DNA from 3 places in the Bacillus sp. M13(2017) genome. Region 1 is predicted to be linked to each of the others. Evidence: riboswitches for the same ligand, from Rfam matches in the RefSeq annotation. Region 1 holds a riboswitch; each other region holds the start of a gene.
The links. A riboswitch is a leader RNA that binds a small molecule or an ion and turns the genes downstream of it on or off. The one in region 1 is predicted to bind S-adenosylmethionine.

Region 1 (3,284 bases):
TTCTTTATTAAAACGATTTCAATCTTATGTAAGAACAGTGGTTGAAATGATGAACAATATGAAAGAGACGGAAAATTTAGCTGTGATTGGGACTATGTCTACAACAATTGCCCATGAAATTCGAAATCCGTTAACAGCGTTAAAAGGATTTACGCAAATGCAAAAAGAAAGAAATCCAACTGATACGATGAGCTACGACATTATGCTACAAGAAATTGAAAGAGTCAATGGATTTGTTAGTGAATTAATGTTGTTAGGAAAACCAAAGCCAACAAATTATGAAAGGTGTAATATACGAGACATCCTTCTATATGTTGTGCATCTAATGGAAAGTTATGCAATGCAATATAGAGTTAAATGTTATTTACAAGTAGATGGGAATTTACCAACTATAAACGGTAATGATAAGCAATTAAAACAAGTGTTATTAAATATCATTAAAAATGGAATAGAATCAATGCCAGAGGGCGGAGAAATCCATATCCGTGCATATCAAAAAACGCAAGGATATTTGTGTATTTCTGTTGAAGACCAAGGATTTGGTATAGAGAATGAGAAGTTAGAAAAAATCGGCAAGGCGTTTTACACAACAAAGGAAACTGGTACAGGACTTGGATTAATGATTACATATAAAATTATTAAGGAACATCAAGGGAGTATCACAATCCAAAGTAGTATAGGAGTAGGAACAAAAGTAGAAATTTTTCTGCCGACCGTTTAATGTATTGGGAGAAAAGATTTTTCAGAAAAGTGTTCTTGTTGTGTAAATATAAACATTTTATAAAATGTTTCAAGAAGGGTTTTTTTTATAAAATACTTCGTTTATAATGGAGGAAAATATCGACATGAGATTGATTGCTCATGTAGCGGTTCAGTAGTGTTATGAAAAGATAAGAAGGGGTGCACGCGCATCCTTTTTTCTATGCAGATATTATGAAAGAGGTGGTATGATGGAATTAACATTAAATTCGACTGTATGTTTACACACGATTCAATTTCGAAAAGAGCAAAAGAATTATATTGTAAAAGATACAATTACAGGAGAAAAATATGAAATGCCGCCACTTTGGATTGATGCATTGGCAATGATGCGTGACGGTTTTTTATTGGGGGAAATTGAGGAGAAATTAAAAGAAGAGTATCCATCCGAAGAAGTGAATATGTTAGCATTCACGAAGCAACTGTTAGAACTAGAACTTGTTGAAATGGTAGATGGGGAAGAAATAGCTTGTACAAAGAAGAAAGAGAAGGATTATTTAGCTTGGTTACGTCCCCATGTTGAGCAATTCTTTCTTAATTTAAATAAAAAAAATAGAAGCAAAGGTCAATGATGATCTTTGCTTTTTTGTATAGTTTGTTTAAAAAATTACAGCGAATGCTCTTGCGAAAGCACCGTCGCTATCTTTAATTTTTAAAGGTGCTGCTGAGAAGAAGAAACGTTTCGTGTGAATGGCATCTAAGTTTGTTAAGTTTTCGATTAAATAAATATTATTCCCAAGTAGTATGTGATGAATTGGTGATGTTTCTGTCGTTACCTCATCAGGAGAAATAAAATCTAAACCGACAGATTTTACTTTTAATTGTACTAGTTCCTCGGCTAATTCTTCAGAAAGATAAAAAGCTTCTTTCTCATACGCCTCTGTATTCCATTTAGTAGATAGATTGGAATGGAAAATAACAATATCTCCTTCTCTTATATCAGCATCGTGCAGTACTTCTTTAGGTAGTTTTCGTTCTTGTACATGAGTTACATCAATAAGAATCGCTTCGCCTACAAATTGATTTAGGGGTAATTGATCGATAGTCGTTGCGCCTGAAATAAAATGCGCAGGAGCATCACAATGCGTGCCAACATGAACGACAGAATGAAAATCTGTAACTTGATAGCCTGATTCTTCAACACTTGTAACAGCTTCTAGTTGTATTTTAGGTGTTCCAGGAAATTGAGACATATTATTTTCAAATGTTTGCGATAAATCAATTACTTTCATTTTACATACCTCCAATATATGTTTTTCAAATAATAAAAAGCTCACCCTTCAATATCAAGAAAGGTGAGCTTTACATGCTAGTTGAATTTTATCTTCCAAAATGCAATGCATTTTGCAGGAATTAGCACCTATTCAGTTTGTATAAACTGAGGTTGCTGGGCTTCAAAGGGCCGGTCCCTCTGCCTCTCTTGATAAAGAAGTATTTAATTTTAAAACCGGAATTTTCCGATAGTTAAATTGTAATTCATTTCCTTTTTGCGTGCAATACAAAATAGGTATTCACCCAAATAAAGCTACGCGCATATTGTAGCTTATGTAAATAGAATGCTGCGAAGGAGTGAGTGCAGTGACAGGAAATGTATTGAATTATTATGCTGGTGGTAATACAGCTAGGGGATTTCATAATTTATATGAAGAGAATTTAAAAGGGTTAGACAGATTATTTATCTTAAAGGGTGGTCCAGGAACGGGGAAATCTTCTTTAATAAAGGCAATCGGTCGTGAATGGGTTGAAAAAGGATATGATATTGAATTTTTACATTGTTCTTCTGACAATAAATCGGTTGATGGTGTAATTATCCCAAAATTAAAAGTAGGAATTGTTGATGGGACATCACCACATGTAATTGAGCCCAAAATGCCAGGAGTTGTTGAAGAGTATATAAATTTAGGAATTGCTTGGGATTCAGATAAACTAAGGAAGCAGAAGTTAGAAATTGAAAGATTTGTTTCAGAAGCAAGCAAAGCTTTTCAGTCTGCTTACGCATGTTTTAAAGAGGCATTGCTTATACATGATGAGTGGGAGAAGATATATATTGATAATATAGATTTTAATAAAGCAAATGAATTAACCGATCAGCTAATCCAGAAATTATTTGCAGATAAAAGCGGGAGACAATCGCTTGTAAAACATCGTTTTTTAGGAGCTGCTACACCGAAAGGAGCAGTTGATTTTGTTCCTAATTTAACAGAAGGGTTACCATATCGTTATTTTATAAAAGGGCGCCCAGGCTCTGGAAAATCAACGATGCTCAAAAAGTTAGCTAAGGCAGCTGAAGAAAAAGGGTTTGAAGTTGAAGTATATCATTGCGGATTTGATCCGAATAGTCTTGATATGGTTATCGTAAGAGAATTAGGCTTTGCAATTTTTGATAGCACTGCACCACATGAATATTTTCCAAGTCGCGAGGGTGATGAAATTATTGATATGTATGCCCTTATTGTTACCCCAGGGACGGATGAGAAATATGCGAAGGAAATTCGTGATGTTTCCATTCAATATAAAGCAAAAAT
Region 2 (3,284 bases), on a different contig from region 1:
AATCTTTTGATGCAGTAGCACCGGTCGGATTATTTGGATAGTTTAAAAACATTAATTTTGCACGCTCGGCAATAGAGTCATCGATTTTCGTATAATCTGGTAAAAAATTATTTTCTGCAATAAGCGGCATTGTTTCAAATTGTGCTTTTGCTAAAGCAACTCCTGATAAATAATCTGGATAGCCTGGATCTGGAACGAGAATAGTATCACCAGGGTTTGTAAAACAAACTGGTAACTCTACTAATCCAGCCTTTCCCCCAAACAAAATAGCAACTTCTGTTTTTGGATTTACTACTACATCATATTCACGTTGATAGAATGTTGCCACGGCTTCTTTTAAACTTTCATGTCCGCGAAATGGCGGATATTTATGATGAATGGTCTTTTCTGCAGCATCTTGTAAAGCTTTTACGATATGCTGCGGTGTTGGTTGATCTGGATTACCTTGACCTAGATTAATAACATCGTGACCAGCTGCTACGACTTTGTTAACTTTTGCAACAAGTGAAGCGAAAAATTGTGTCGGCAATGATGTTACTATCTCAGAAGGTTGAAATAATTTCATACTTTCCACCTCTTTTGAAAGTTGTTACAATTCTAGTGACAAATGATATAATCTTTCCAGTATTTTGTAAAGAAAAAATAAGAATGGGGCTGACAAAATGAAAGTCGCATGTATTCAAATGGATATTGTTTTTGGAGATGTAGAAAAAAATATTGAGAATGCTAAAAATAAAATAAGCGAAGCTATGAAGGAAAGGCCAGATGTTATCGTCTTACCAGAATTATGGACAACAGGATATGATTTAACAAGACTTTCTGAAATTGCAGATAGGGATGGATTGGAAACGAAAGAAAAGTTAAAAGAATGGTCGAAACAATATGGTGTACATATTGTTGGTGGTTCCATAGCGAAGCAAACGGAACAAGGTGTTACAAATACAATGTATGTTGTAAACAAGGAAGGAGAACTAGTTAATGAATATAGTAAAGTACATTTATTTCAGCTTATGGATGAACATAAATATTTAATAGCTGGTAATGGTACGGGCGAATTTAAGCTAGATGATGTTGAATGCGCTGGAACAATTTGTTATGATATTCGTTTTCCAGAGTGGATGCGTGTCCATACTGTTAAAGGGGCAAAAGTATTATTTGTTGTAGCTGAATGGCCATTAGTTCGTTTAGCACATTGGCGTTTGCTATTGCAAGCAAGAGCAGTTGAAAATCAGTGTTATGTTGTTGCTTGTAATAGAGCAGGAAAGGATCCGAATAATGTGTTTGCAGGTCATTCTTTAATTGTGGATCCTTGGGGTGAAGTTGTAGTAGAGGCGAATGAAGAGGAATCAATTTTATTTGGAGAGCTTGTATTCGAGAAAATTAAAGAAGTACGTAAAGGAATTCCAGTTTTTGCGGATCGTCGTCCAGAATTATACAAATAAAATGTTGACAAGTGATTTTTATTCTTGGTATAGTCTTCAACATAAAGTTAAAAATTCAAAAAATTATATAACTCTTATCAAGAGCAGGTGGAGGGATTTGGCCCGATGAAACCCAGCAACCGACCGTAATACCATTGTGAAATGGGGCGTTTATTACGCCAAAAGGCACGGTGCTAATTCCAGCAGAAAGTAAAACTTTCTGGCAGATAAGAGGGGAGAAGATAAACTTCAAACCTCTTTCTTAGTGAAAAGAGGTTTTTCTGTGTTAGAAAAACCTCTGAATTTAAAAAGGGGGAGAAGACGATGGGATATTATTCATTAACAGAAATAACAGCTGTACAATATGCGAAAGATCATGGCTATTTTGAAGCGAAGGCAAATGTCGTTTGTCATGAAATTGGAGACGGAAACTTAAATTACGTGTTCAAATTAGATGATGGAGAGAAGTCTATTATAATAAAACAGGCACTGCCATATGCGAAAGTAGTTGGTGAAAGCTGGCCATTGTCTATAAAAAGAGCAACGATTGAAAGCAAGGCATTACAAATTTTTGCGCAGTATGTACCGGATTATGTTCCAGTAGTGTACAGTCATGATGAAGAGTTAGCGATAACGGTAATAGAAGACTTATCAAGACTAACAATTACAAGAAAAGGATTAATAGACGGAGAAGAATATCCGCTTTTATCCCAGCATATCGGCCGTTTTCTAGCACATGTTTTATTTTATACTTCAGATTTTGGTTTACAGTCAGAAGAGAAGAGGGTACTAGAAGGTACCTTTGTAAACCCGGACCTTTGTAAAATTACAGAGGATTTAGTGTTTACAGATCCGTTTGGACATTATGATACAAATGATTATGAGCCAGATTTACAGCTCGTGGTTGATGAACTTTGGAGTGATAAAACTTTAAAACTAAAAGTAGCACAATATAAATATAAGTTCTTAACAAGAAAAGAAACTCTTATTCATGGTGATTTACATACTGGTAGTATTTTTTCGTCACCTTCTGAAACGAAAGTGATTGATCCAGAATTTGCGACATATGGCCCATTTGGATTTGACATAGGTCAATTTATTGCAAATCTATTATTAAATGCTTTATCTAGAGAAGAAGAAAAAAGAAGTGTACTATTTTTCCATATAGAAAAGACGTGGAGTTATTTTGTAGAAACTTTTACAAAGTTATGGATTGGAGAAGGTATAGAAGCATATACGAAAGAAAAACAATGGTTACCAATTATTTTGCAAAATATCTTTACTGATGCAGTTGGATTTGCCGGATGTGAACTAATTCGTAGAACAATTGGTTTAGCTCATGTAGCAGATTTAGATGAAATAGAAAATAAAGAAACAAGAATTCAAGCTAAGAAACAAGCGCTATCCTTAGGAAAAGAACTAATAAAATATGAATCTAAAAGTGCTGATATTCAACTGTTTCGAACATTATTTCAACAGACAGTTTCAAGGGGTGTAAAAGCATGAGTACAATCGTTACTGTTCCGAGATCTGTAAGTTGGAAAGGTGATGCAATTGCGGTATTAAATCAAACGAAATTGCCACATAGCACAGAATACAAAACATTAACGACTATTGAAGAGGTTTGGAAAAGTATCATAATGTTAGAAGTACGCGGAGCGCCTGCAATTGGAATTGTAGCTGCATTTGGCTTGGCGCTTGCAGCGAAAAAATATAATACTTTACATATCGAAGAATTTCAAAAGAAGTTTAATAGAGACTGTAACTATTTAGGGACATCACGCCCAACGGCAGTCAATTTATTTTGGGCAATTGATCGTATGAGAGAATCTATTCGAGAGATTACTACAATAAAAGAAGCAC
Region 3 (3,284 bases), on a different contig from region 1:
TTCTTCAGGAAGAGTAATACCCGGCACCTCAAAATGAAGAAAATCTGCATTCCGCTTACTTACTAACGGCATAATTCCAATAAAAATAGGTTGTTCCAAATGCTTTGTCGCTTCATACACTTCTTCAATTAACTTGATATCATAAATTGGCTGAGTTAAAAAATACTCCGCTCCAGCATCTATTTTTCGTTCCATCCGCTTAACCGCTGCTTTTAAGTGCCTTACATGAGGATTAAATGCGCCGCCTACAGAAAACCTTGTCGCCGGTCCAATTGATTTCCCTAAAATTGAACGTCCACCGTTCATTTCTTTAATCATTTTAATAAGCTCAATAGAGGATAAATCATATACAGAAGTGGCACCGGGAAAATCACCAACGCGCGCTGGATCACCAGTTAAAGCTAACACTTCTTCCATCCCTAACGCCGATAAACCTAACAAATGAGATTGTAGTCCAATGACGTTATGATCTCTACACGTTAAATGCGTCAATACCGGGATATCATGCTTCGTTAATAACGCACCCATTGCCATATTAGAAACACGAGGTGATGCTAATGAATTATCTGCTAGAGTAATAGCATCTGCTCCCGCTCTTTTTAACGCTCTTGCTCCTTCAAAAAAACGCTGTGTATCTAACGTTTTCGGTGGATCTAATTCCACTACAACTGTCGTTTGTTTTTTCGCTTTCTCTGCTAGAGTGACGTGAGCCTTCGAGCGTTTCTCATGCGTATGAACGACTTTCGGCCTTTGAATCGTGTCTTTTTCTATTACAGGGGTAATATTCGCAACAGCGCGCTTCATACTTTGAATATGTTCTGGAGTCGTACCACAACAACCACCCAATAACCGAATACCTTGCTCAATAAATCTCGGTGTCATCGCTTCGAAATAAGCTGGGCTTCCCTCATATACGTAACGTCCCTCCACATAATTCGGGAGACCTGCATTTGGGTATGCTGATAAATAGCCATTTTGCGGAATCGATATCATTTTGAAAGCTTCCGTCATATGAAGCGGCCCTAGTTGACAATTCAATCCAACAACATTTGCACCGTAATCTATAAGTTGCTTTAATATTTCATTGACATCATTTCCATTTTGAGTCGTACCTGCTTCATGTAACGCTAATTGAGCAACAATTGGAATATTCGTTTGCTTACGCAATACTTTAACGGCATGAAGTAATTCAAATTCATCGTAAAAAGTTTCTAATAGTAATCCATCAACCTGTTCTTCTAGTAAAGCCTCCGCCTGTTCAAGTAACATAAACTCTCTTTCCATATCAGTCGTTGTAACAGCTCCGATATGTTTCATACCACCGATTGTTCCTAAAATTGCATTTTTATCTGCCACAGATGCTTTCGCCAGTTTTACTGCCGCTCTATTAATTTCTGTAACTTGATTTTCTAAACCATACATACGTAATTTCGCCTCATTTGCTCCATACGTATTCGTTTGAATTACATCTGCTCCAGCAGCTACATATTGTTTATGAATTGATATAATTAAGTCTGGATCAGATACATTCAATTCTTCAAAACTACTTTGCAAACCATGTGAATGCAATAACGTCCCAACCGCACCATCACCTATTACAATTCCTTTTGATAATAAATCTAGTAATTTCACGAATCTCCCTCATTTCTATCAATATAAAAAACCCCTCTTCACTTTGAAGAGGGGGACATAATCGTTCCTCCTCTTATTATGCAAAACATTCGTTTTGCAGGTATTAGCACCGTTTCAAACATTTCGTTTGAAGGTTGCCGGGTTTCACAGGGCCTTTCCCTCCACCGCTCTCAATAAGAGTTGTCTTTATTATTTTATTTATGTAGCTAAAAGGAAATGTGTTCCCCTTTTAACAATGTTTGTTAATTTTTTATAAATTTAGCATGCACAAAAGTAAAAGTCAATGACAATTGCGGAAAAATAAAAATTATTTAAAATAAAGTTGCAATTCAATTATCTTTTGTTGTAAAGTTAAAAACATAATAAAAATTTCATACGAACATTCTTATCTAGAGAGGTAGAGGGACTGGCCCTGTGACGCCTCAGCAACCATTAACATTTTGTTAATAAGGTGCTAATTCCAGCAAATTGTGAAAGATTTGACAGATGAGAAGAAGACTCTATTTAAACCGAAAGCCTTCTTCTTAGAAGGCTTTTTTTATTTTATATTCACTTAATGTTTCAATTTAAAAAGGAGGAATTTTCACATGTCAACAATCGAAACAAAACTAGCACAAATCGGAAATCGCAGTGAAACTAAAACTGGAACGGTTAATCCACCAGTTTATTTCTCAACCGCTTATCGTCACGAAGGAATTGGTAAATCTACTGGCTTTGACTATTCACGAACTGGCAATCCAACTCGCGGTCTTTTAGAACGGGCGATCGCAGACTTAGAATATGGCGAACAAGGTTATGCCTGTAGTTCAGGGATGGCGGCTGTTCTCCTCGTCCTTTCTCTATTCCGCTCTGGAGACGAACTTATTGTATCTGAAGATTTATACGGGGGAACGTATCGATTATTTTCTGAGCATGAAAAAAAGTGGAATGTTCGATGTAGATACGTAAATACACAGTCTATTAAACAAATTGAGCAAGCTATCACAACTGAAGTGAAGGCTATTTTCATAGAAACTCCAACTAATCCATTAATGCAAGTTACTGATATTGCTGCTGTCGCAACTGTCGCGAAAAGGCACGGACTACTTCTTATTGTAGACAACACATTCTACACACCTTATATACAGCAACCATTAACAGAAGGTGCTGACATTGTACTTCATAGCGCAACGAAATATTTAGGGGGACATAACGATGTACTAAGCGGGCTTGTCGTTGCAAAAGGAAAGGAACTTTGCGAGGAAATCGCTCATTATCATAATGCATCAGGTGCAGTTTTAAGTCCATTTGACTCATGGTTATTAATTCGCGGTATGAAAACGTTAGCGCTTCGCATGAGACAACACGAAGAAAATGCGAAAGCAGTTGTTGCGTATTTAAACGATGAAGACGGGGTAACAGATGTATTTTATCCAGGAAGAGGCGGCATGATTTCATTCCGCCTTAAAGATGAAGCTTGGATTAATCCATTCTTACAGTCTTTATCCTTAATTACATTTGCCGAAAGTCTTGGTGGTGTAGAAAGTTTAATGACTTATCCAGCAACGCAAACACATGCTGATATTCCTGAAGAAATTAGAACAGCAAACGGCGTATGTAATCGTCTTCTTCGATTCTCAGTTGGCATTGAAAATAGTAACGATTTAATTCAA

Region 2: it holds a riboswitch for S-adenosylmethionine, as region 1 does, so the genes downstream of both, mtnK (S-methyl-5-thioribose kinase) here and CGQ22_RS19790 (cyclase family protein) in region 1, are expected to answer to the same signal.
Region 3: it holds a riboswitch for S-adenosylmethionine, as region 1 does, so the genes downstream of both, CGQ22_RS03340 (bifunctional homocysteine S-methyltransferase/methylenetetrahydrofolate reductase) here and CGQ22_RS19790 (cyclase family protein) in region 1, are expected to answer to the same signal.

What each region holds. Positions count from the first base shown of each region.
Region 1 covers NZ_KZ268508.1:75,315-78,598, forward strand. The annotation lists gene CGQ22_RS19780 (ATP-binding protein) at 1-721, shown strand, start outside; gene CGQ22_RS19785 (hypothetical protein) at 951-1,331, shown strand; gene CGQ22_RS19790 (cyclase family protein) at 1,359-1,991, opposite strand; SAM riboswitch class I at 2,077-2,189, opposite strand; gene CGQ22_RS19795 (PRK06851 family protein) at 2,338-3,284, shown strand, end outside.
Region 2 covers NZ_KZ268500.1:771,534-774,817, forward strand. The annotation lists gene CGQ22_RS04490 (pyridoxal phosphate-dependent aminotransferase) at 1-565, opposite strand, end outside; gene CGQ22_RS04495 (carbon-nitrogen family hydrolase) at 663-1,442, shown strand; SAM riboswitch class I at 1,514-1,655, shown strand; gene mtnK (S-methyl-5-thioribose kinase) at 1,746-2,927, shown strand; gene mtnA (S-methyl-5-thioribose-1-phosphate isomerase) at 2,924-3,284, shown strand, end outside.
Region 3 covers NZ_KZ268500.1:585,973-589,256, reverse strand. The annotation lists gene CGQ22_RS03340 (bifunctional homocysteine S-methyltransferase/methylenetetrahydrofolate reductase) at 1-1,632, opposite strand, end outside; SAM riboswitch class I at 1,703-1,812, opposite strand; SAM riboswitch class I at 2,015-2,125, shown strand; gene metI (cystathionine gamma-synthase/O-acetylhomoserine thiolyase) at 2,220-3,284, shown strand, end outside.